DNA from 2 places in the Comamonas brasiliensis genome. Region 2 is predicted to be linked to the other one. Evidence: riboswitches for the same ligand, from Rfam matches in the RefSeq annotation. Region 2 holds a riboswitch; the other holds the start of a gene.
What was found. A riboswitch is a leader RNA that binds a small molecule or an ion and turns the genes downstream of it on or off. The one in region 2 is predicted to bind cobalamin.
Positions count from the first base shown of each region.

Region 1: it holds a riboswitch for cobalamin, as region 2 does, so the genes downstream of both, DJFAAGMI_RS22485 (ABC transporter substrate-binding protein) here and DJFAAGMI_RS03730 (nitrite reductase) in region 2, are expected to answer to the same signal.

Region 1 is NZ_JAANES010000006.1:345,966-356,846, reverse strand. It holds gene DJFAAGMI_RS22500 (pseudoazurin) at 1-28, opposite strand, end outside; gene DJFAAGMI_RS22495 (ABC transporter ATP-binding protein) at 44-847, opposite strand; gene DJFAAGMI_RS22490 (FecCD family ABC transporter permease) at 844-1,920, opposite strand; gene DJFAAGMI_RS22485 (ABC transporter substrate-binding protein) at 1,974-2,981, opposite strand; cobalamin riboswitch at 3,113-3,338, opposite strand; gene DJFAAGMI_RS22480 (GNAT family N-acetyltransferase) at 3,398-3,901, shown strand; gene DJFAAGMI_RS22475 (acetyltransferase domain-containing protein) at 4,032-5,219, shown strand; gene DJFAAGMI_RS22470 (Fur family transcriptional regulator) at 5,275-5,658, shown strand; gene DJFAAGMI_RS22465 (aminotransferase-like domain-containing protein) at 6,151-7,557, shown strand; gene DJFAAGMI_RS22460 (DMT family transporter) at 7,673-8,533, shown strand; gene DJFAAGMI_RS22455 (LysR family transcriptional regulator) at 8,692-9,573, opposite strand; gene DJFAAGMI_RS22450 (DMT family transporter) at 9,624-10,559, shown strand; gene tsaA (tRNA (N6-threonylcarbamoyladenosine(37)-N6)-methyltransferase TrmO) at 10,869-10,881, opposite strand, start outside.
Region 2 is NZ_JAANES010000001.1:821,564-832,444, reverse strand. It holds gene DJFAAGMI_RS03765 (TonB-dependent receptor) at 1-422, shown strand, start outside; gene DJFAAGMI_RS03760 (ABC transporter substrate-binding protein) at 443-1,492, shown strand; gene DJFAAGMI_RS03755 ((2Fe-2S) ferredoxin domain-containing protein) at 1,489-2,310, shown strand; gene cobW (cobalamin biosynthesis protein CobW) at 2,344-3,390, shown strand; gene cobN (cobaltochelatase subunit CobN) at 3,453-7,277, shown strand; gene DJFAAGMI_RS03740 (magnesium chelatase ATPase subunit I) at 7,274-8,476, shown strand; gene DJFAAGMI_RS03735 (vWA domain-containing protein) at 8,554-9,141, shown strand; cobalamin riboswitch at 9,313-9,551, shown strand; gene DJFAAGMI_RS03730 (nitrite reductase) at 9,681-10,881, shown strand, end outside.

The DNA.
Region 1 (10,881 bases), on a different contig from region 2:
CAATACGGATGGAGCTGGGAGCAGACATGAGGAACTTTCGGTTTTAGTGACTGGCCATCGCTTGAAAGCGCAGCACGTGGCTGCCGTCTTCCGGATCCAGCAAGGCGCGCACCTGAACCTGAAAGACCTGCTGCAGCAAATCCGGATTCAGCACCTCCAGGGGCTTGCCCAGCTGAACCAGGCGGCCCTGATGCATGACGGCCAGACGGTCGCAGGCCATGGCTTGGTTGAGGTCGTGCAGCGCGACCACCTTGGTGATGGGAAGCTCCCGGATCAGCTGCATCAGCGACAGCTGTTGGTGGATATCGAGGTGGTTGCAGGGTTCGTCAAGCAGCATCAACTGGGGCTGTTGCGCCAGGGCCCGTGCAATATGTGCTCTCTGGCGCTCGCCGCCCGACAAGGTGTTCCAGCGGCTGCCTGTCTTGGATAGCAGGCCGACATCGCGCAGCGCCTCTTTGACGATGCGCTGGTCGGCGGCCGACAAAGGAGCCAGCGCAGACAGCCAGGGCGTTCGCCCGAGCTCCACGGCCTCGGCCACGGTGATGGCATCGAGGGTGTCGGCGTCCTGCGCCACCAAGGCCAGCCGGCGCGCCACGGCACGCCTTGGCAGACGCTGCAGTGCCTGTCCCCCCAGCAGCACCTCGCCCGAGCTGGGCTTGAGCACACCGGATAGCAGTCGCAGCAGGCTGGATTTACCCGAGCCGTTCGGCCCTATGAGCCCCAGCATTTCACCCGGCTGCACTTGCAGGCAGACCTGCTGGACAATGGCTGTGCCACGCGCCTTCCAACTGATATCGCATGCTTCAAGCGCGACCATGTCCGGCTTGGCGAGGGTGTCAGGCGTCATGCGTGACCTCTTCTGCCTCTGAGCAAAACGCCGGCAAACACCGGGGCGCCGACCAGGGCGGTGATGACGCCAATGGGCAGAACCTGTCCCTTGATCAGGGTGCGTGAAACCACATCGGCGGCAATCAGGAAGATGGCTCCGATCAAGGCGCTGGCCGGGATCAGGCGCCCATGGCGCACGCCAACCAGCAGACGGGCCGCATGAGGAATCACCAAGCCCACGAAGCCAATCGCTCCGACCACGGAAACCATGACGGCTGTCATCAAGGCAGCTGCCAGCAGCAGGGTCAGCTGCACGCGGCGCACTGGTACTCCCAGTGCCGCGGCCGATTCGCTGCCGAAGGTGAATGCATCCAGAGAGCGGGCATGCATCAGACACACCAGCACTCCTGCCATAGCCACCGTAGCCGTCAAAACCGTATCGGGCCAGCGCACGCCGCTCAGATTGCCGAGCAGCCAGAACATGATGCCGCGCGCCTGCTCGGCACTGCCGGACTTGGTGATGATTAACGATGTCAGCGCATTGAACAGCTGCGAGCCCGCAATGCCGGCCAGCACGATTTGCCCGCCATTACGCAGGCCGCCATTGCCAGCGGCATGGGCCAGCAAGGCCACCAGGGCAAATGCGCAAACCGCTCCAAGGAAAGCCCCGGTGCTCATCGAGACCAAGCCCGCCCCCAGGCCGGCGACCGAAACCAGCACGGCCCCCGTGGAAGCACCTGCTGAAATGCCCAGCAGGTAGGGCTCGGCCAAGGCATTGCGCAGCAGGGACTGCAGAACAACGCCGCAGACGGCCAGCCCGGCCCCGCAGCTGGCTGCGACCAGGGCTCTGCTCAGGCGGTAATTCCAGACAATGCCCGCATTGATGGGGTCTATGACGTAGCTGGTGCCCAGCATTTGATTTGCGAGCACCTGGTACACGATGCGCGCGGAGATATCGGTCTCGCCAATCGCTATGCCGGACACGACGGCCAGCAGCAGCAAGGCGGCTGCTGCGGCCCCAAGCAGGGCGGCGCGCAGCAACCGGCCTGCCGGTAGAAGCGGTCTGGAAAGGCTCGGCGTGTAGGTATTCATGGCTCAGCGGCCGGGCAAGGTGCACCGGCATGCGGACTTCGTTGATGTCTGGCTTATTTGGCGAGGCCTTCGATCTGCAGCACCGCATTGGCAATCTGCTCCATGCCGTCCACCTGGCGGATGGAGCCCTGCAGGGCATCGGCGTCCACGATCACGATGCGGCCGTTCTTGACGGCATCCATGTGCTGGGTGACGGGGTCCTTCTTGAGGAAGTCCAGCTTTTTCTGGTAGTCGTCTGCAGGAAAGCGGCGACGGCCCATGCGGGCCACGATCAAAATCGAGGGATTGGCCTTGGCAATCGTCTCCCAGCCCACGGTCGGCCACTCCTCTGCGGATGTGATGACGTTGCGCAAGCCCAGAGCTTGCATCATGTAGCCGGCCACGCCGTTCTTGCCGGCCATATAGGGGTCGGCGGCCAGGTCTGCGCTGGAGAACCACAGTGCGGCAGACAGGTTCTGGAGCCCGGAGGATTTGACCTTGGCCACGGCCTGGGTCTGGCGATTGCTCAGCTCTTTGACCAGGCTTTCGCCGCGGGCCTCGACATCAAAGGCCTGGGCCAACTGGCGAATGCTTTTGTACAGGGCTTTCACGTCGTAGCTGGCAGTACGCGTGCCGTCAGATCCCACAAGATTGTTCTTGCCTTCGCAGTCGGCAGGCATGGCATAGGTGGCGATGCGCAGATCATGGAATTGCTCGCGCGTGCCCACCACGCCATCCTTGCCCACCATCCATTCAAATTGCGAAACCACCAAGGCGGGGCGCTTGCCGAGGACCGACTCGAAGCTGGGAATGTTGTCGGACAGGCGTGGCACCTTGTCGTTGACAGCCTTGAAGCGGGGCTGTACCGGGTTGAACCAGAGCGCTGTTCCGACAACCTTGTCGCCCAGGCCGAGGGCATAAAGCATTTCAGTGCCGGCCTGGCCTATGGTGACCACCGAGGTGGGCGCCTTGTCGAGAGTGAGGGTGTAGCCGCAGTTTTGCAGCTGCACAGGAAAGTCGGTTGCATGAGCGGAAAATGCGGTAGCGAGCAGGGCAGTGCTGGCAAGGCTTCGAAGCAGCATCGGAATATCTTTCCAGAAGCGGCGAAAAGCATCTTGGAAGACATAGCAGGACACGCGCCTGAACTTTGCCCTGAGTGGCAGCAGGTTATCGGAGCGATGAAATGCTCACTTCCCGGACACCCCGCCGGCAATGAATGGTTGGTGCTCTGGCAGGTCTCCTGACTGGCAAATCATCGCTGGCTCATCGCCTTCCCAAACAGATGTTCAGTGGCTGTGTGATGGCTGGCTCATTGCCTACAGTTGCGGGGGCAGTTCCATTTCACGGGCCGGCCCCGAAGGTGCCTGACCACTGGATTCCCTCATGCATTCGCCGCTGCGCACGCATGTTCTTGCGAAACCAAAGTTGCGGTAATGTATCTGATTTTGTAGCAATCAGTCCCAAGCCAGGACGACGAATGAGCCCCGATTGCCTCTCCATGCCCCGCTTGCAAGACATTTCCATTCAGCGCGTTCGTGAATTGCATCAGGTTCACGGCTTTTTGCAAAGCGCACGTGTTTCCATGTTCGGCGGGCGCATCGCTTCACTGGAAATTCCCGAGGATCTTCGCCATTTCGAAGAGACCTATCTATCGGGTAGCGGCTGCATGCTGGCGGCTCTCGATGCTGACCAAAGAGTGCAGGCCACGATTGCCTGCCGGGACTATGACGGCAGATTTGCGCAACTGGATTTCGGACCGCAGAAGGTGGTCGAGGTCGTGCGCCTGTTTGTCGCGCCGCAATTCCGGCGCTCAGGCGTGGGGCAGGCGATGCTGGATGTGCTGATGCGCCATGCTCTGGCCCAGCAGGTGCAGGTGCTTTATCTGCACACCCATCCATTCCTGCCGGGAGCTCTTGAGTTCTGGCAAAGACAGGGCTTTGCGGTGATCGAGCGTGAAGAAGATCCGCTATGGCAGACCGTTCATATGCAGCGTCTCATGTGAAGCTTGGGAGAGCTGTCCAAGGCTCGGGCTGTCGACTGGGTCCTCGACCTGCGTATTGGAAGCGGGCGTGAAATTGAGCATGTCTGCGCCAGACACCGGGTATGAATTGTTATGATATTGATAATTCGATATCAATAAAGCAAGCAACTTGTCCTCTCTGTCTTCTCCACCAGTAATTGCTGGCCGTCTGCAATCGATCGATGCGTTGCGTGGTCTCGTCATGCTGTTCATGTTGCTCGACCATGTCCGTGAAACCTTTTATCTGCATCTACAGGTTCCCGACCCCATGGTGGTGGCGGACACTCCGCCCGGCCTGTTTTTCCCGCGCATGCTCGCCCATTTGTGTGCGCCGGTATTCGTGTTTTTGACGGGCCTGGGGGCCTATCTGTATGCCAGCCGGCATGCCGGTGCTGCTCAGGCGCGCACCGCGTCCGGCTTTTTGTGGCGGCGTGGCCTGTTCTTGGTGCTGCTGGAGGTGACGGTCGTCAACTTTGCCTGGACCTTCCAATTTCCTCCCGCCAAGATCTTTCTGCAGGTGATCTGGGTGATCGGTCTGTCCATGCTGGCCCTGTCGGTGCTGGTATGGCTGCCACGCAAGGCCTTGCTGCTGCTGGGGCTGGTGCTGATTGCGGGGCACAACCTGCTCGATGGTCTGCATTTTCCTGCGGGCCACGTGATGCATGTACCCTGGGCGATCCTGCATGACCGTGGCTGGCTGGAGCTGGCCGGAGTGCAGCTGCGCACGTCCTATCCTCTGTTGCCCTGGATCGGCGTTATTGCTCTGGGCTACGGTATCGGTCCGTGGTTTGGCAAAGCCTGTGATTCGGCGCAGCGCCGCCGCTGTCTGCTGATGGCAGGCATTGCCTCGTTGCTGGGCTTTGCGCTGCTGCGCACGCTCAATGTCTATGGCGATGCGCCCTGGCTGACCGGTACGAATGCGCTGCAGACACTGATGTCCTGGTTCAACGTCACCAAGTATCCGCCCTCGCTGTTGTTCCTGATGTTGACGCTCGGTATCGGCTTGCTGCTGCTGTGCGCCTTCGAGAACGCCGCAGGCCGCAACGGGCTGCAAATGCTGGCCACCTTGGGGGCCGCACCCATGTTCTTTTATGTGCTGCACCTGTACGTGCTCAAGTTCATGTACCTGGCGGCAGTGGCGTTCTGGGGGGCCAACCAGGGACAGTTGTTCGGACTGAGCAGCCTGCTTTGGCTGTGGGTGATCGCAGCGCTGCTGGCTGTGGCTCTGTATCCCGCAGCAAGCTGGTTTGCCGCACTCAAGCAGCGCCGGCGCGACATTACCTGGCTCAAGTACCTCTAGGATCGAGCCACGGCACAATACTGCCTCCTGTCGCTATTGACCCAGCCTCGCCACGATGAACACCTCCAAGCAACGATCCACCAAGCAGCGCGCGGCCATTGAGCAGGCCATGGCAGAGGCCGACAGGCCGCTTGCGCCACAGGAGGTATTGGAGTTGGCGCAGGCAACCTTGCCCGGGCTTGGCATTGCAACCGTGTACCGGGCACTCAAGGCGATGGCCGAAGAGGGATTCCTTCGTGAGGTGCACCTGCCCGAGCGCACCCCCATGTATGAGGTGGCAGGGCACGGCCACCATCATCATTTCCAATGCACGGTCTGCCAGCGGGTGTTTGATGTGCATGCCTGCCCCGGCAATCTGGCGAGTTTGGCGCCAGCGGGATTCCTGGTCGACAGCCATGAAATCACGCTGTATGGCCGCTGCCGTGACTGCGCAGCCTGAACTCGCTGTCCACCGGCCATGGCCTGCCTGCGGTGTCGGTACCCGAGGAGCGCAGCGGGTGAGTTGACCGCTGCCAACTGCTTCAAGGTAGCCGTTCGCAGGTGGATTTCCGGTGGCGGCAAAGAGCGCTTGGATGGCGTTGACAACGCTTGATACTTCCAATGTTGAGCGCTTTGTTTGCATTCGGTGCATGGCCTGCGCCTTGTGCATCAGGCAGGTCTTTGCTTGCGGCTCGCGAATCAATCGTCCAGTGCTCTTCCGGCAAGCACAGCGTGGCAAATGACTGGCGTCCCGCCCTGCCAATCTATGGGTGACGAACAGGTGCAGAGCCTGCCTTGAGTCGGTTCCTGCCTGGCAGCCGCATCGCTTTCGGCAAGGTGGGTGCGTTATCCCTGCCGGAGTCAGGAGGCTCTGCAGGCAGGTCATGGTGCACAATCAATCACAATTGCTCCATACTGTAGTGGAGTGCTTGCCAACACGGTGGACATTCGAATGGCGCGCAGCGGTACTCTCATCAACCAGGTCATGTCGCATATTCGGGCTGGCATTGCCTCTCGAAGCATCTTGCCTGGAACGCGGCTGCCCTCGATCCGGCAGCAGGCCCGATTGCTGAAAATGTCGGTTTCCACCGTGGTGGAAGCGTATGAACGACTGGCGGCAGAAGGCGCTGTCGTATCGCGCCCCGGTGCCGGTTTCTATGTCAACGGGCCCGTGGCGCCCCTTGCCTTGATGAAGCTGGGGCCCAGGCTCGACCGTGTTGTCGACCCCTTGTGGGTGTCACGTCAGTCATTGGAGAGCGACCCGGCATCGCTGCGGCCCGGTTGCGGCTGGTTGCCGCCCACATGGATGTTTGAGGACGGGCTGAAGCGAGCACTGCGGGCACAGGCGCGGGGCTCGCTGTCGGAGCTGACGGAGTATTCGACACCTCTCGGGAACCCTGCCTTGCGCCAGCTTCTGGTCCGTCGCATGGCTGCCACGGGTATCGATGCGTCACCCGAGCAGGTGATGCTGACGGAGTCAGGAACGCAGGCAATCGACTTGATTTTCCGTTTTCTGCTGAAGCCCGGGGACAGGGTTCTGGTTGATGATCCCTGCTATTTCAATTTTCATGCCCTGCTCAAAGCCCATCAGGTCCAGGCGATTGGAGTGCCTTACACGGCCCAGGGGCCGGATCTGCTCTTGTTCGAAAAGGCTCTTCAAGAGCATTCACCGAGGCTATACATCACCAATTCGGGCATTCACAACCCGACGGGAGCAGCCCTGTCTCCACTCGTTGCCCACAGATTGCTCAAGCTCGTTGACAGCTCCGAGTTGGTGATCGTGGAGGACGACATCTTTGCGGACTTTGAGAGCACCCATGCGCCCAGACTGGCTGCATTTGACGGGCTTTCACGCGTCATCCACATCGGCAGCTTTTCAAAGACGGTGTCGGCATCCGTACGTTGCGGATTCCTGGCTGCCAGGCCCGAGTGGATTGATGCGCTGGTCGACCTCAAAATTGCCACGAGCTTCGGTGGAGGCCGTTTGGCGGAAGCGCTTATTCTGAAGACGCTGACGGACGGCGGTTACAGAAAGCACATGGAAACAGTGCGTCAGCGGCTGTCGCTTGAGATGGAAAAGGTGGCCGGCCGTTTGCAGAAGATGGGGGTCAGGCCCGCCTTGATACCGCAGGCAGGCATGTTTCTTTGGTGCCGGCTGCCGCAAGGCATCGATGCCGCAGCGCTTGCGCGCACCTGTCTTCACGAGGGCGTGGTGCTCGCACCGGGCAATTCCTTCAGCCAGTCCCAGTCGGCCGGAGACTTTCTGCGCTTCAACGTTTCACAGTGCTCCGACGAGCGTGTTTTTTCTGTCCTGGCTCGAGCATTGAAGCGTCCGGATCTGGGCCGAATCCAGGACTAGGCTTACGTTCTGTACTGGTTTTTAGTGAATACAGTTTCTTTAAACTGTGCTGTTTTGTGCATGGTGTGATGCACGGGCGTCATGATGTACTCAAGGCTCAATTGAGGAGCCTTGAATGGAGAAAAGTACTGGCGGATGGGTCAACGGGATGATTGGCGTCGCCATCTTTGCCGGATCGTTGCCTGCCACTCGCGTGGCCGTCGCAGATTTGAATCCCACATTTCTGACATGCGCGCGCGCTGCAGTTGCAGCGCTTTTGGCCTGGCTGCTGCTGCTTTTGCAACGGGAGCGCCGACCATCGTTGGCCGATCTGCCATCACTGGCAATTACCGCGGCGGGCGTGGTCGTCGGATTTCCCTTGTTTACAGCACTGGCGCTGCAGCACGTGACTTCGGCGCACTCCATCGTATTTGTCGGCTTGTTGCCGCTATGCACCGCAGCCTTTGCCGTGCTCCGCGGTGGCGAGCGTCCTCGGCCGCTGTTCTGGGTCTTCTCGGCAGCGGGCGCTGCGGTGGTTGCAGGTTATGCGGCAATGGCAGGCGCGCAGGCATCCCTCACCGGTGATTTGCTGATGCTCGCCGCCGTCGTCGTTTGCGGCATGGGCTATGCGGAGGGCGCTCGTCTGTCGCGCAAGCTGGGGGGCTGGCAGGTCATCAGCTGGGCACTCATCCTGTCCTTGCCTGTGATGCTGCCTATTGCACTGTGGACGACTCCACCGGCCTTGGCGAATGTCGGCATGCACGCCTGGCTCAGCTTTGCCTATGTGGCACTCTTCAGTCAGCTCATCGGTTTTGTGTTCTGGTATCGCGGCCTGGCTCAGGGCGGCATAGCGGCAGTCGGCCAGCTGCAGCTGCTGCAGCCTTTTATGGGCCTGGGCCTTGCGGCTCTGCTGCTGAACGAGTCCGTGAGCTGGTCGATGCTTGTCGTGACTTTGCTTGCGGTGGTCTGTGTCTCCGGCGCCAAAAAGTATGCCTGATGGGCATGCCGCGACCATGGCGTTCCGGGGCAATCGACTGCGTGAGCAGATCGAAGCCATGGCTGGCGCTGATATGAATCCCGCAGCGATCTGAGGAGCAGCAAAGCCGTTGCTGATTCATGCTTGCTCAAAGACCGCAGCGGGCTCAGCCACTACGACTATTCGAGCTTCAGGCTGCTTCGGCTTTTGCGGGCCAGTTCGACGAAGGCGAGGGCAGCCGGCGAGAGTTTGTCTAAGCGCAATGCGGCCAATGCGATTTCACGCCGGCAACGAGGCTTCAGCGGACGATAGACCACACCGGCAGGTGGGGCAGGCAGAGCCAGACGCGCGGCAATGGTGACCGCACTGCCTTGTGCGACAAAGCCCATCATGGAGGCGAGCTGCTCAAACCTGAATAGCGTTCTGGGTTCGGCCCCTTGGCTGGCCAGAAATGCATCGATGTGGGGGCCTGAGCCGGCGCTGGTTCGGATAAAGGGCTGTCCATGCAGGTCCATGGCGCCGATGGCGGATCGGGACGCCAGGAAATGCGTAGCAGGTATCACTGCCACCAGTTCGTCTTTGGCCAGGGTCAGGGTGTCGAAGCGCTCATCGGGCAAGGTGACAAAGCCGAGTTCCACGCGCCGCTCCAGCAACCATTGAACGACCACGCTGTCGGTGGCTTCCTCAATGTGCACCTCGACCAAGGGGTGCTCCTGCTGAAAGCGTGCCAGTAGCTTTGGCAGAAGCTGCAGCGACGAAGTGGCGCCAAAGGACGCAATGCGCAGGCGGCCCCGTGCAATGCCGTGTTCTGCATCGGCTTCCTGCTGCAATGCCTCTTTTTGCTGAAGGAGGTCGTTGGCACGGATCAGTAGCCGGGCACCTACCTCGGTCAATGTTGCGGCAGCGCCTTCCCGGTTGACAAGCGTGACGTCCAGCTCTGTTTCCAGCTGTTTGATGGCATGGCTGACGCCACTTTGAGAAATACCGAGTACGGCCGCTGCGCGCGAGAAACTGCCCATCCGGGCGAGTGCGGCAAAGACTTCGAGCTGCGTAAATGTCATGAGTTTTTGCTCATTCGACGATGAGTTCCGATTAGCAGATAGTAGCTGGCATGAACACTTCACGCACCTCAACCCATATGGGACTGATTGCCATGGCTGCCCTGTGGGGCGCTTCCTGGCCATGGGGGCGCATCGTCGCCCAGGCCATGCCCCCGCTGGTGGCAGCCAGCCTGCGCTTCTTGCTGGCCAGCCTGTTGCTGGTGTTGTGGCTGTATCGCAGCGGCCGCATGAGTGCATTGCGCACCCTTGGGGGGAGCCAATGGGCGGGCCTGGCCTGTGCTTCCGCCGTAGGGGTGCTTGGCTACTCGGTGTTCTTTTTGCTGGCGCTCAAGACAGTGCCCGCAGGCAAGGCGGCTACGGTGGTGGCGCTTAATCCGGTGTTGACCATGCTTTTTGCGGTGCTGCTGTTTCGTGAACGCGTGAACACCGTCATGTGCCTGGGCCTGGGTTTGGCCGTCATGGGCACTTTGTATGCGCTCAGTGATGGCGCTCCAGCCGCTCTGATGTCCTCCTCTGGTGTCGGAGAGTGGCTGCTGCTGGGCTGCGCTGCTTGCTGGGTCGCGTACACCTTGATTGGACGCGTCGTGCTGACCAGCGTGGATGCGCTCACCGCGACAACGGTGACTGCCTGCATGGGCGCGGTGCTGTTGTTGGTGGCGAGTTTCGTGCTGGAGGGGGGCTCTGCATGGGCCGGCTTGTGGAAGGCGCCTGCTGCGGCCTGGTACAGCCTGGTGGCATTGGCGCTGGGGGCCACGGCACTGGCATACGCCTGGTTTCTGAAAGGCGTGCAACAGTTGGGTGCCGGAGTGGCTGCCGCATATATGGCCCTGGTGCCATTGTTTGGCATGCTGTGGTCCAGCCTCTGGCTGCAGGAGCCCGTCACAAAATCGTTGCTGGAAGGCGGTGCGGCTTCCATTCTGGGGATGTTGTTGATGAATGCGGGGCGTATGAGGATGGGAAGAGAAGTCCCTGCGACGAATGTCTGACTTGCCGTGGATTCAGGCACTTGGTGCAGCGCATTCGCCAATGCACTTCCGCCAGGGGTTTATATCCTGATGCTTGTTGGGCTGTTCATGTTTTCTCGCAGTCGAGCCCATTGCTCTGCGAGTGACCCGAGACGTCAGGGCCCCACTTCAGCGCTCCCTTGCTGCTCTCGTTCGTTTCGTGCAGCCAGGAGCAGCGAATTGCAGAAGTGAATCCGAATGTCGCCGGCTCCGGCGAATCGCTTGACCATCGACGCGGCAGATCAAGCGTCACGACGGGAGTCAGCGCCGGATTGCAGGCTCCCAACCGGATCAGGACATACGG
Region 2 (10,881 bases):
TGACCGGTCTCATCCATGCCAGCAAGACGCTGCGCTTCGAAGGCAATATTGCCTATGTGGATGCAAAGTTCGACCGTCTGCTCGAGGGCAGCAAGGGCGTGGACCGTGCAGGCAACCGCCCCAGCAACGTGCCGCGCGTGACTGCCAACCTCTGGGGTCACTACCGCACCGGCCCCTGGCAGGCATCGCTGGGCATGCGCTATGTGGGCGACCGTTTTGGTGACAACGCCAACACCGTTCGCATGCCTTCCTATGTGGTGACCGACGCCGTGCTGAGCTGGGATATGAACCCGCGCACCACGCTGCGCCTGGTAGGCCGCAACCTGACCAACCGCCTCTATGCCACCTATGCCTATAGTGGCAACCAGTGGCTGCTGGGACGCGGGCGCAGCGTGGAACTGTCCGCGCTGATGCGCTTCTGATGCTGCCCAGGCCTGTTGCCATGCAAGCTATTGGCTTGAATCGTCCCTGCGGCTCGGCGCTGCTGGCAGCATCGCTGCTGCTGGCCGGTTGCGGCAAAGCACCCGAGCCGCAGGCGGTTGCGGTGCCGATGCGCCAGCATCAGCCAGCGCTGGAGTTGCCGGTGTGCGGGCAGACGGTGCGCTATGACAAGGTTCCCCAGCGCGCCGTCACCCATGACGTCAACATCACCGAGAGCTTTCTCTATCTCGGTCTGGGCCGGCGCCTGGTCGGCTACTCGGGCATCCCTTCCAGCAAGGAGATCAGCCCCCAGCTTAAGCCCTGGCTGCAGCGTCTGCCCGATCTTTCATCCCAGGGCATGAACCTGGAGGTATTGCTGGGCGCCGAAGCCGACTTTGTCTTTGGCGGCTGGAGCTATGGCTTTCGCCAAGGTGCCGTGACCCCGGAGCGCCTGGCCAGCCACGGGATCGCCTCCTATGTGCTGTCCGAGTCCTGCATCCGCGTGCAAAAGCGCGAGCGCATCGCACTGGACGATGCATTGCTGGACATGGAGAACATCAGCCGCATCTTTGGCGTCCTCCCGCAGACCCAGCCACGCATAGACAAACTGCGGGCCTCCCAGGCCCAGCTGCGCCAGCAGATGCAAGGCAACCGCACGCTGCCGCGCGTCTTTGTCTACGACAGCGGCCAGGAGATTCCCGTCACCGTCGGTCACTTCGGCATGCCACAAGCCATGCTGGACGAAGCTGGAGCCAGCAATATCTTTGCAGACCTGAGCCAGAACTGGCAGCGCGGCAACTGGGAAGACGTGATCGAGCGCGACCCCGAGTGGATCGTGATCATTGACTACGGCCAACCCGACGCCCAGGGCAAGATCGAGTTCCTGCTGCAAAAAAAGGAACTTGAGGCGGTTTCCGCCATTCGCAATCGCCGGTTCTTCGTGATGAGCTATGCCGAAGCCACACCCGGCCCGCGCAATATCGAAGCCGCACAGCGTCTGGCTGCTGCCTTGCACCCCGAGCGCAAGATCAGCGTCCAGCGCGTGGAGTTTTCTGCAGGAGAGCTGCCGTGAACAAGCATCTCCCCAGCTCCCGACCTGCCGACCTCAAGCAGGCCGCAGCTCCTTCGCTGGCCATCATCTTGCTCAGCCGGGGCGGCGCCTATACCGCAGGCCTGACGGAGCTCAGCGATCTGGCCGCGCGGCTGGAGACCGCCATGGGGGCCTCAGGCCAGCCTGTGCAGCAGGTGACCACGGCCTATGTGGACCGCGCCCAGCCCACGCTGGGCGAGGCGCTGGACCTGTGTGCCGAGGCACGCAGCATTCTGATCCTGCCCGTGATGGTGCCTGACGAAGCCTCGCTGCGCCGCTGGCTGCACAAGCTCATCATGCGCTGGCGTGCAGCACGTGATTCCTCACAGCCCTCTCCGCGTCTGGTATTTGGTCAGCCGCTGCTGCAGCTACCCGGGCTGACCGAGTTGCTGGCCCGGTCCGTGGAAGATGCACTGCGCCAGCCCGATGTGCCCGAGGTGCTGGGCGACGATCCATGGGAGCACGACCCCAAGGGCTGGTCGCTGGTGCCCGAGCACCGCCAGCATGTGCTGTGGTGCGTGGGCCCGCGCTGCGCGGCCAAGGGAGCGCTGCAGCTATGGCCCACACTGACGCGAACGATACGTGAAACCCCGGGACTGAAAAACCGGCTGCAACCGCTGCAGACCGGCTGCCAGTACCCCTGCAACCATGGCCCGTTGATGATCGTCTACCCCGACGGCGTCTGGTACGGTCCCATGGATGCCGACAATCTGGCGTCCACGCTCACAGGCCATGTGCTTGATGCGCGCGTCAACCCGCAATGCCATGTCCACGGACCGGCTGTCCTCGAACGCTCCTGATTTCTCTTGCTTTCCTCCACCGGAGATAGATCCATGCAAACCACCAAGATTCCCGCCACCATCGTCACCGGCTTTCTCGGCAGCGGCAAGACCACCTTGATGCGCCATATCCTCGAGCAGGCCAAGGGGCTGCGCGTGGCCGTCATCGTCAACGAGTTCGGCGAACTGGGCATTGACGGCGAAATCCTCAAGACCTGCGCCATAGGCTGCCAGGAGGAAGGCGGCGCCGACGGTCAAATCTACGAGCTGGCCAACGGCTGCATGTGCTGCACCGTGCAGGAAGAGTTCTTCCCCGTCATGAAGGCCCTGGCCGAGCGCCGCGCCGATATCGATGTGCTGCTGATCGAGACCAGCGGTCTGGCCTTGCCCAAGCCCCTGGTCCAGGCCTTCCAGTGGCCCGACATTGCCAATGTCTTCACCGTCGATTCCGTGGTCACCGTGGTCGACACGCCCGCTGCGGCCGCCGGCCAGTTTGCCCATGACCCGCATGCCGTCGACGAGCAGCGCCAGGCCGATCCCAATCTCGACCATGACGCCAGCCTGCACGAGCTGTTCGAGGACCAGCTCTCGGCCGCCGATCTGGTGGTGCTGTCCAAGGCCGATCTGGTCACGGCCGAACAACTCGGCCAGGTACGTGCCCTGGTGGCCGAAGAAGTACCGGCCAGCGTGAAGATGATCGAAGCCGTGCAGGGCCAGGTGCCGCTGAACGTGCTGCTGGGCCAGCATCGCGCCGCCGAGCTGTCGATCGACGACAAGCACAGCCACCATGACCATGACGAAGACCATGACCACGATGCCTTCGACTCCCTGCACCTGGACCTGGGTGCCGTGGACCGTGAGCGCCTGATGCGGGCCCTGCAGTCCATCGTGGAGCAGCATGGCGTACTGCGTGTCAAGGGCTTTGCCGCGCTGCCGGGCAAGAAGATGCGTCTGCTGGTGCAAGGCGTGGGTCGCCGCTTCGATGCCTATTTCGACCGTGCCTGGGCCGAGGGCGAAGCTGCAGCCACGCGCCTGGTGTTCATCGGCAAGCAGCTGGACGCCGCCGTGCTGCGCCAGGCCTTGCTGGGCGCACAGGCATAAATCCAAGCAAAATCAGCCTCAATCGCTTTACTGGCAAGCGAATAAAGCTATCTTTTTGAATCATGCACCTGCTCAGCTCCCGCCCTGGCGGCTTTGTCGAAGACGACAGCATCATCACCCGTCTGGACCAGACGCCTGCCGACATGGTGGTGCTCAGTTCCGCCGACACCACGCTGTCGCTGCTGGCCGATGCCTACCGGATGTGGCAGCAAGCCGAAACCGATGTCCCCACGCTGCGGCTCGCCAATCTGCTGCATCTGCGCCAGAGCGCCTCGCTCGATCTGTATATCGACGAGGTGCTGCAGCATGCCAGGCTGGTCATCGTCGACCATCTGGGAGCCGAGTCCACCTGGCCCTACGGCATTGAGCAGCTGCAAAAGCTGGCGCGCCGCAAGGGCCAGAAGCTGGCCATGTTCTCTGGCGACAACCAGGAAGATCCGGAACTGCTGGCCAAGGGCACGCTTGAGCCCGAGCAAAGCCGTGCGCTTTGGCAATATCTGCGCGCCGGTGGCCTGGGCAATGCGCGCGAGTTCCTGCGCATGGCGGCAGCCTGGGGCCTGAACCAGGGCCGCGAGGGCGCGCCAGTGCGAGTGCTGCCCCCCGTGGCCGTGCATGTGCCACAAAGCTGGCTGGCCGACGATGCAGGGCATCTTCCGGGCCTGGACGACCTGCAGGCGCGCTGGACCCAAGGCGCCCCCGTGGCGATGCTGGTGTTCTACCGCTCACATCTGCTGGCGGCCAATACCGAGGCCTTCGACCTCATGGCTGACGCCCTGCTCGCACGCGGCCTGAACCCGCTGCCGCTGGCCCTGGAGTCGCTCAAGGACGGGCTGTGCCTGCAGACGCTGCGCTCCCTGTGCCTCACCCACCAGGTGCAGATCATTCTCAACACCACGGCGTTTGCGGCCCTCGGAGAACATGCGCGCACCGGCGAGGCGGCCGATGCGCTGGCAGGCGACATTCCCGTGCTGCAGGTCATCGCCAGCGGCAGCAACCGCGAGGACTGGCTGGCTGACAGCCAGGGCCTGCGCCCGCGCGACATTGCCATGCAGGTGGTGCTGCCCGAGATGGACGGCCGCATCATGACGCGCGCCATGAGCTTCAAGGGCCTGGCCCATCGCTGCGAGCTGACGCAAGCCGATGTGATCAGCTACCAGGCCGAGCCCGACCGCATTGCCTGGATTGCCGAGTTGGCCTGGCGCTGGTGTCAGCTGCGCAGCAAGCCCGCAGTGCAGAAGAAAGCCGCGCTGATACTGGCCAACTACCCGGGCAGCGAAGCACGGATGGGCAGTGGCGTGGGCCTCGATACGCCGGAATCCGTCATCGCTCTGCTGGATCAGCTGGCACGCGACGGCTGGCAGCTGGGGGATGCTGCTGCGCGGCCCGACTCCGGTCTGGCTCTGATGGGCCTGCTACAGCAGGGCATTGCCAATGACCCGAAAAAATGGCCTCTGCGTCCCGCGAGCCAGGGCTATTCGCTGCAGGCCTATCAACAGCGCCTGGCAAAGCTGCCCGGCGATATGGCACAGGCCATAACCGAGCGCTGGGGTGCGCCCGAGCAGGACCCCATGCTGCGCGATGGCTGGTTCATGATTGCGGGCCTGCAGCTGGGCCATGTCTTTGTCGGCATACAGCCCGCACGTTCTCTCGACGGGCGCAATGACTACGCGAGCTACCACGACGCCGAGCTGGTGCCGCCCCATCACTATCTGGCGTTCTACTTCTGGCTGCGCGATGTATTCGGCGTGGACGCCATGGTCCATGTGGGCAAGCATGGCAACCTGGAATGGCTGCCGGGAAAGAGCCTGGCGCTGTCACAGCAATGCTGGCCCGATGCCATTCTCGGTCCGCTGCCGCATGTCTACCCCTTCATCGTCAACGACCCGGGCGAAGGGGCTCAGGCCAAGCGCCGCAGCCAGGCCGTCATCATCGACCATCTGATGCCGCCGCTCACGCGCGCCGAAAACCACGGCCCCATGCAGGAGCTGGAACGCCTGGTGGACGAATACTACGAAGCCCTGCTGGTCGATCTGCGCCGCTCCGGCATGCTGCGCAAGCAGATTCTGGACTGCGCCAGGCAGCAGGATCTGCTGCGCGAACTCGGCCTCGAAGCGGCAGGCGCGCAGCCCGATGCCGACGAGCAGCTGCTGGAACGCATCGATGCCTATCTGTGCGAACTCAAGGAAACACAGATCCGCGATGGCCTGCATATCTTCGGCCGCTCGCCCCAGGGCCAGCTGCGTGAATCGACCCTGCTGTCGCTGGCGCGCTACCCGGGCAGTGGTGGCAACGAGCAGGGCCTGCTCAACGCACTGGCCACCGACCTGCTGCCGGCCATGGACTGGAACCCGCTGGACATGGATGCCGCCGCGCCCTGGAACGGCCCGCGTCCGGCCCCGCTGCAGCAGCAGGACGCCGGTGCCTGGCGCCATGGCGGCGACACGCGCGAGCGGCTCGAGCTGCTGGCCCTGCAGGTCATTGCCCGGCCCGAGCTGGCCCGCGACTGGCCGCACACACTACAAGTGCTGACGCGCATAGAGCAGCAGATTGCACCGTCACTGGACGCCTGCGGCCCTCAGGAGCTGCTGCAGTTCTCGCGCGCACTGCGAGGATGCTTTGTCCCCCCCGGTCCCAGCGGCTCGCCCTCGCGCGGGCGCTGCGACACCTTGCCCACGGGTCGCAACTTCTACACCGTGGACACCCGCGCCATCCCCACCCAGACTGCCTGGGCGCTGGGGCAGCAGTCCGCTCAGCGCCTGCTGGAGCGTTATCTGCAGGAGCATGGCGAATATCCGCAAGCCATCGGTCTTTCCGTCTGGGGAACAGCCACCATGCGTACCGGCGGCGACGATATCGCCCAGGCCTTTGCCCTGATCGGGGTGCGCCCCAAATGGGCGGCCGGCAGCCAGCGCGTGACCGACTTCGAAATCATTCCCGCCGTGGGCCTGCGCCGCCCGCGCGTCGACGTGACGCTGCGCATCAGCGGCTTTTTCCGCGATGCCTTTCCCAACGTGGTGCAGATGTTCGATGCCGCGGTACGTGCCGTGGCCGAGCTGGATGAGGACGCCGAGGACAACCCTATCCGCGCCCGCATGTTGCGTGACACGCAAACCGCCATGGACCAGGGCCTGAGCGCCGACGCGGCCCGCGAGCAGGCGCTGTGGCGCGTCTTCGGAGCGCCCACCGGCAGCTACGGCGCCAGCATGCACGAGATGCTGCGTAGCGGCCAGTGGACCGATGCGGCCGACTTTGCACGCCACTACCTGCACTGGGGTGCCTATGCCTATGGCCAGCAGGCCGATGGCGTGCCCGCCCGCGCCGCTCTGGAGCGGCGTCTGCAAGCGTTGGACGTGGTGCTGCAGAATCAGGACAGCCGCGAGCATGACCTGCTGGACTCCAGCGAGTACTACCAGCATCAGGGCGGCATGGTGGCGGCCGTGCGGCACCTGGGCGGCAGCGACCCTGCCGTCTATCATGGCGACCACGGCAATCCTCAGTCTGCCAGGATTCGCTCCCTGGCCGAGGAGATCGGCCGCGTGGTACGCGCCCGCGTCACCAATCCCAAGTGGATTGCGGGCGCCATGCGCCACGGCTACAAGGGCGGCTTCGAGATGGCGGCCACGGTGGACTATCTGTTCGGCTTCGATGCCACCACCGCGCTGGTCTCGGACCAGCATTACGCCATGGTCACCCAGGCTTATGTGGAAGATGAGAGCGTGCGCCAGTTTCTGCGCCAGCACAATCCACAGGCGCTGGGCGATATCGTCTCGCGCCTGCTGGAAGCCATAGACCGTGGCATGTGGGAGCAGCCCGGCGAGCATCGCCAGAGCCTGCTGACCCAGATGCTGGAGCACGAAGAATTCATGGAAGGACAGGTTTCCCAATGAGCCCCAACCACGATCCGGTACCCGTATTCCCTCTCTCTGCCATACAGGGACAGCCCACCCTGGTGCAGGCTCTGCTGCTGGCCGCGATCGAGCCACAGCTGGGCGGCGTGCTCATCCGGGGACCGCGCGGCACTGCAAAGTCCACGGCAGCACGTGCGCTGGCGGATCTGCTGGCACCTGCACCTTTCGTCACCCTGCCGCTAGGTGCCTCCATCGAGCATGTGACCGGCAGCCTGGACCTTTCCAAAGCTCTGGCGGGCCATGAAGTGGCTTTTGCGCCGGGCCTGATCGCCAAGGCGCACGAAGGGGTTCTCTATGTCGATGAGATCAATCTGCTGCCCGATGCCATCGTCGATGTGCTGCTTGATGTGGCAGCCTCCGGCATCAATCGCATAGAGCGCGACGGGATCTCGCACAGCCATGCTGCACGCTTTGTGCTGGTCGGCACCATGAACCCCGAGGAAGGCATGCTGCGCCCGCAGTTGCTGGACCGCCTGGGCCTTTGTGTGCAATTGGACAATGCCCAGGACCCGCAGCTGCGCAGCAGCATCGTCAAGGCCAGGCTGCGCTTTGACCTGGACCCCCAGGGCTTTGTGCAATCCCATGCAGCCCACCAGCAGGAGATCCGCCAGCAGCTGGCGCAGGCCCGCAGCCGTTGCCGCAATGCCTCGGAACTGACCTGGAGCGATGCCGTCCACGAGGCCGTAGCCCTGCAGTGCATTGCCGCCCAGGTAGACGGACTGCGTGCCGACCTGGTCATGCTGCGCGCTGCACGCGCCCTGGCAGCCTGGCAAGGCAGTCACAGCATCACGCCAGCCCATGTGGCCGAAGTCGCTCCACTGGTACTGCAGCATCGCGCTGCGCAGCCAGACCCGGGCAGCGCCAGTCAGCCCCAGCAGACTCCCGCAGGCACACCTGCGGCCTTGCCCGCTGCGCCATCCGGCACGGACCGCAAAGACCGCACGGAGCCTGATATCCAGGCGTCAGCATCCCCTTCAGCGGCCTCCCGCGAGCCCGGCGCCACCGGCTCCTTGCCTCAAGACACCGGCCCGGGCCTCGAACAGCCGCCTGCCGGCTGGGGTCAGGCTCAAGCCGTGAGCAGCGTCGTCTTCGAGCCTCAACAGGCCGACGCCATGGCTCAAGCAGCCCTGGAGGCCCTGGCCGCAAAAAAAGCCCGGGCCTCCGGTCTGCTGCGCTGAGCGCCGGCCGGGGGCAAGTCGGCTCCGCCAACCAAGGCCTGGCCCTGGCCAGCCATGCCGTATCCAGCGCCCACAAGATGCCAGGGTCATCGATTGACTGGACTGGCACGCTGCGCCAGCGCCAGGGGCTGCCGCTGGCACCCGCCCATCTGCGCTGGCACCAGCCCGAGGGAACGGTGCGCAGGCAACACCTGTTCCTGCTGGACTGCTCGGCCTCCATGGTGGAGAGCGGCGCGTTCGCCCAGGCCAAGGGCCTGCTGCTGCAGTGGCTGCGCCGGGCCTATCTGCAGCGCGAATCCGTGGCCCTGCTGTGCTTCGGCGCAGGCCAGTTGCACTGGCTGCTGGAGCCCACGCGGGCGCCACGCTGGAATGCCGATCTGATCGAGCCGCTGCGCGGCGGTGGCGGCACGCCGCTGGCCCAGGCCCTGGAGTCAGGCTGGCAGATGGCGGCCAGATACTCCCGGCAACCATCCTGCCTGTGGCTGATCAGCGACTTCCGCAGCCCCGATGTGCTGCAACTGGAGCGCGGCCCCATACCTGCCCTGGCGCAGATTCTGGTGGACTGTGAAGCCGCTGCGGGCCAGAACAAGCGTCTGTTTGGTGGTGCCGAGAGGCTGACAAAGGCCTGGCCGAATACTCTTCGATTGCCGCTGAAATTCAACTAAGAATCGCCTCTGCCGCTTAACAGGCAAGCGCTAGCAGCTATCTATTTTGATAACCATCCAACAGGGCATCACACTGCCCCTGCTCGCCCTATCGATATTCAGTGACCGCACAGGCGGCAGGAAAGCGGCCGCCAGGCCGATGAATTGGGCCGTATGCACCAGGTTATCGCGTAAGATCGCGCCACCACAGGTGCCTCAAGGCGTGCTCTGCGCGCGGAGGTGAAACGAGAAGCAGGTGAATGGAATCCCCATCAATCCTGCACTGCACCCGCAACGGTAATCAGATATATGGCGATGCACGCTCTGGCCCACGGCCATGGCCGCCACTGCGAAAGCGGGAAGGCGCATCGACATGCCACCCTCAGGTGGGCTCTGTAAGTCCGGAGACCGGCCTGATGTGTACAAGGCGCAGCGGGATTGCATGTGGCTTGTGATATGCCAGCGCCTGCGTGCGGCTCATCACCTCTTCATTTCCCTCTGCACATTTTGTTTGTCTGGCCCGGGTATCGGCCAAACCGACCGTGGATGACCTATGTTGCATGGAATTTGCCAGTCAGATTTGTCCCAGCGGGCCGGCCGTGCCCTGGCCTCGTCGCCTGGAGCAGCGCTTGTCCAGCCCTGAGACCATTCAGATTCGCGGCTGGTGCCCCAGCACCTGGAAGCCCATGCAGGCACAGGACGGCTGGATCGTTCGCGTGCGCCCTCGCTGCGCGTCTCTCAGCGCCGCTCAGTGGCTGGTACTGGCCGAGCTCTCGCGAACCCACGCCTCGGGCCAGATCGAGCTGACGCGCCTCGGCAACCTGCAATTGCGCGGCGTGCACGAATCGGCGCTGCCTGCGTTGCGCGCGGCGCTCGTTGCCTCCAGGCTGGCCCCTGCCGATGAACAGACAGATCTGGCGCCTGCCGTGCATTGCACACCGTTCTATGCCAGAGGAGATCGCACCCATGCGCTGGCTCTGGCGCTTTGCGTGGCAGCGGCGCGTGATCTGACTCCCCTGGCCCTGCAACAGCAGGACATTCCGGCCCTGCCCGGCAAATTCGACATGCTGGTCGATGACCCGCAGTGCCATCTCCAGAGCCTGAGCTCCGATCTTCAGCTGTGGGCCTGTGCCGATGGGCGCTATGGACTTGCGCTGGGCCAATCGGCAGACTGGTACGGCTTCGAGAGCGCACCGGCAGCCGTCCAGGCCGCCATACGGATTGCCCTGTGGTTTGCCCGTGAGCGCAGCGCGCAGGCGGCAGGCCGATTGCGCGCCCTTGCAAAGCCCATCGACCTTCAGGCCTGCGGGCTCACCGGGGCCAGTCATCACCTTGAGCCCCGCACTCCGGACAATACCGCTTCCAGGCCGTTGCGGCCCGGAGCGCTCAACCCTCACGGCCTGCTGCTGGGCGCCCCGCTGGGGCGCCTGGACGCATGGGCCATACAGAAGCTGGCGGCTCTCATGCCCGAGCAGGCGGAGATCCGGGTCACGCCCTGGAAATCCTTGCTGCTGCCGAACAAGCACCTGGATTCACTGCCGGCCCGGCTCGATTCCTGGGACTGGATCCGCCAGTCCACGGATGTGCGCCTGCGGGTCTCGGCCTGCACCGGCGCCCCCAACTGCCCTCAGGCCCATATCCCGGCCCAGTCCATGGCCCTGCGGTTCGCCAGCTCACAGGCGGCGGACCGGCATCTTCATATCAGTGGTTGCGCCAAGCTCTGTGCCCTGCCTTCCGATGCGACAAATGTGGTGTTTGCCA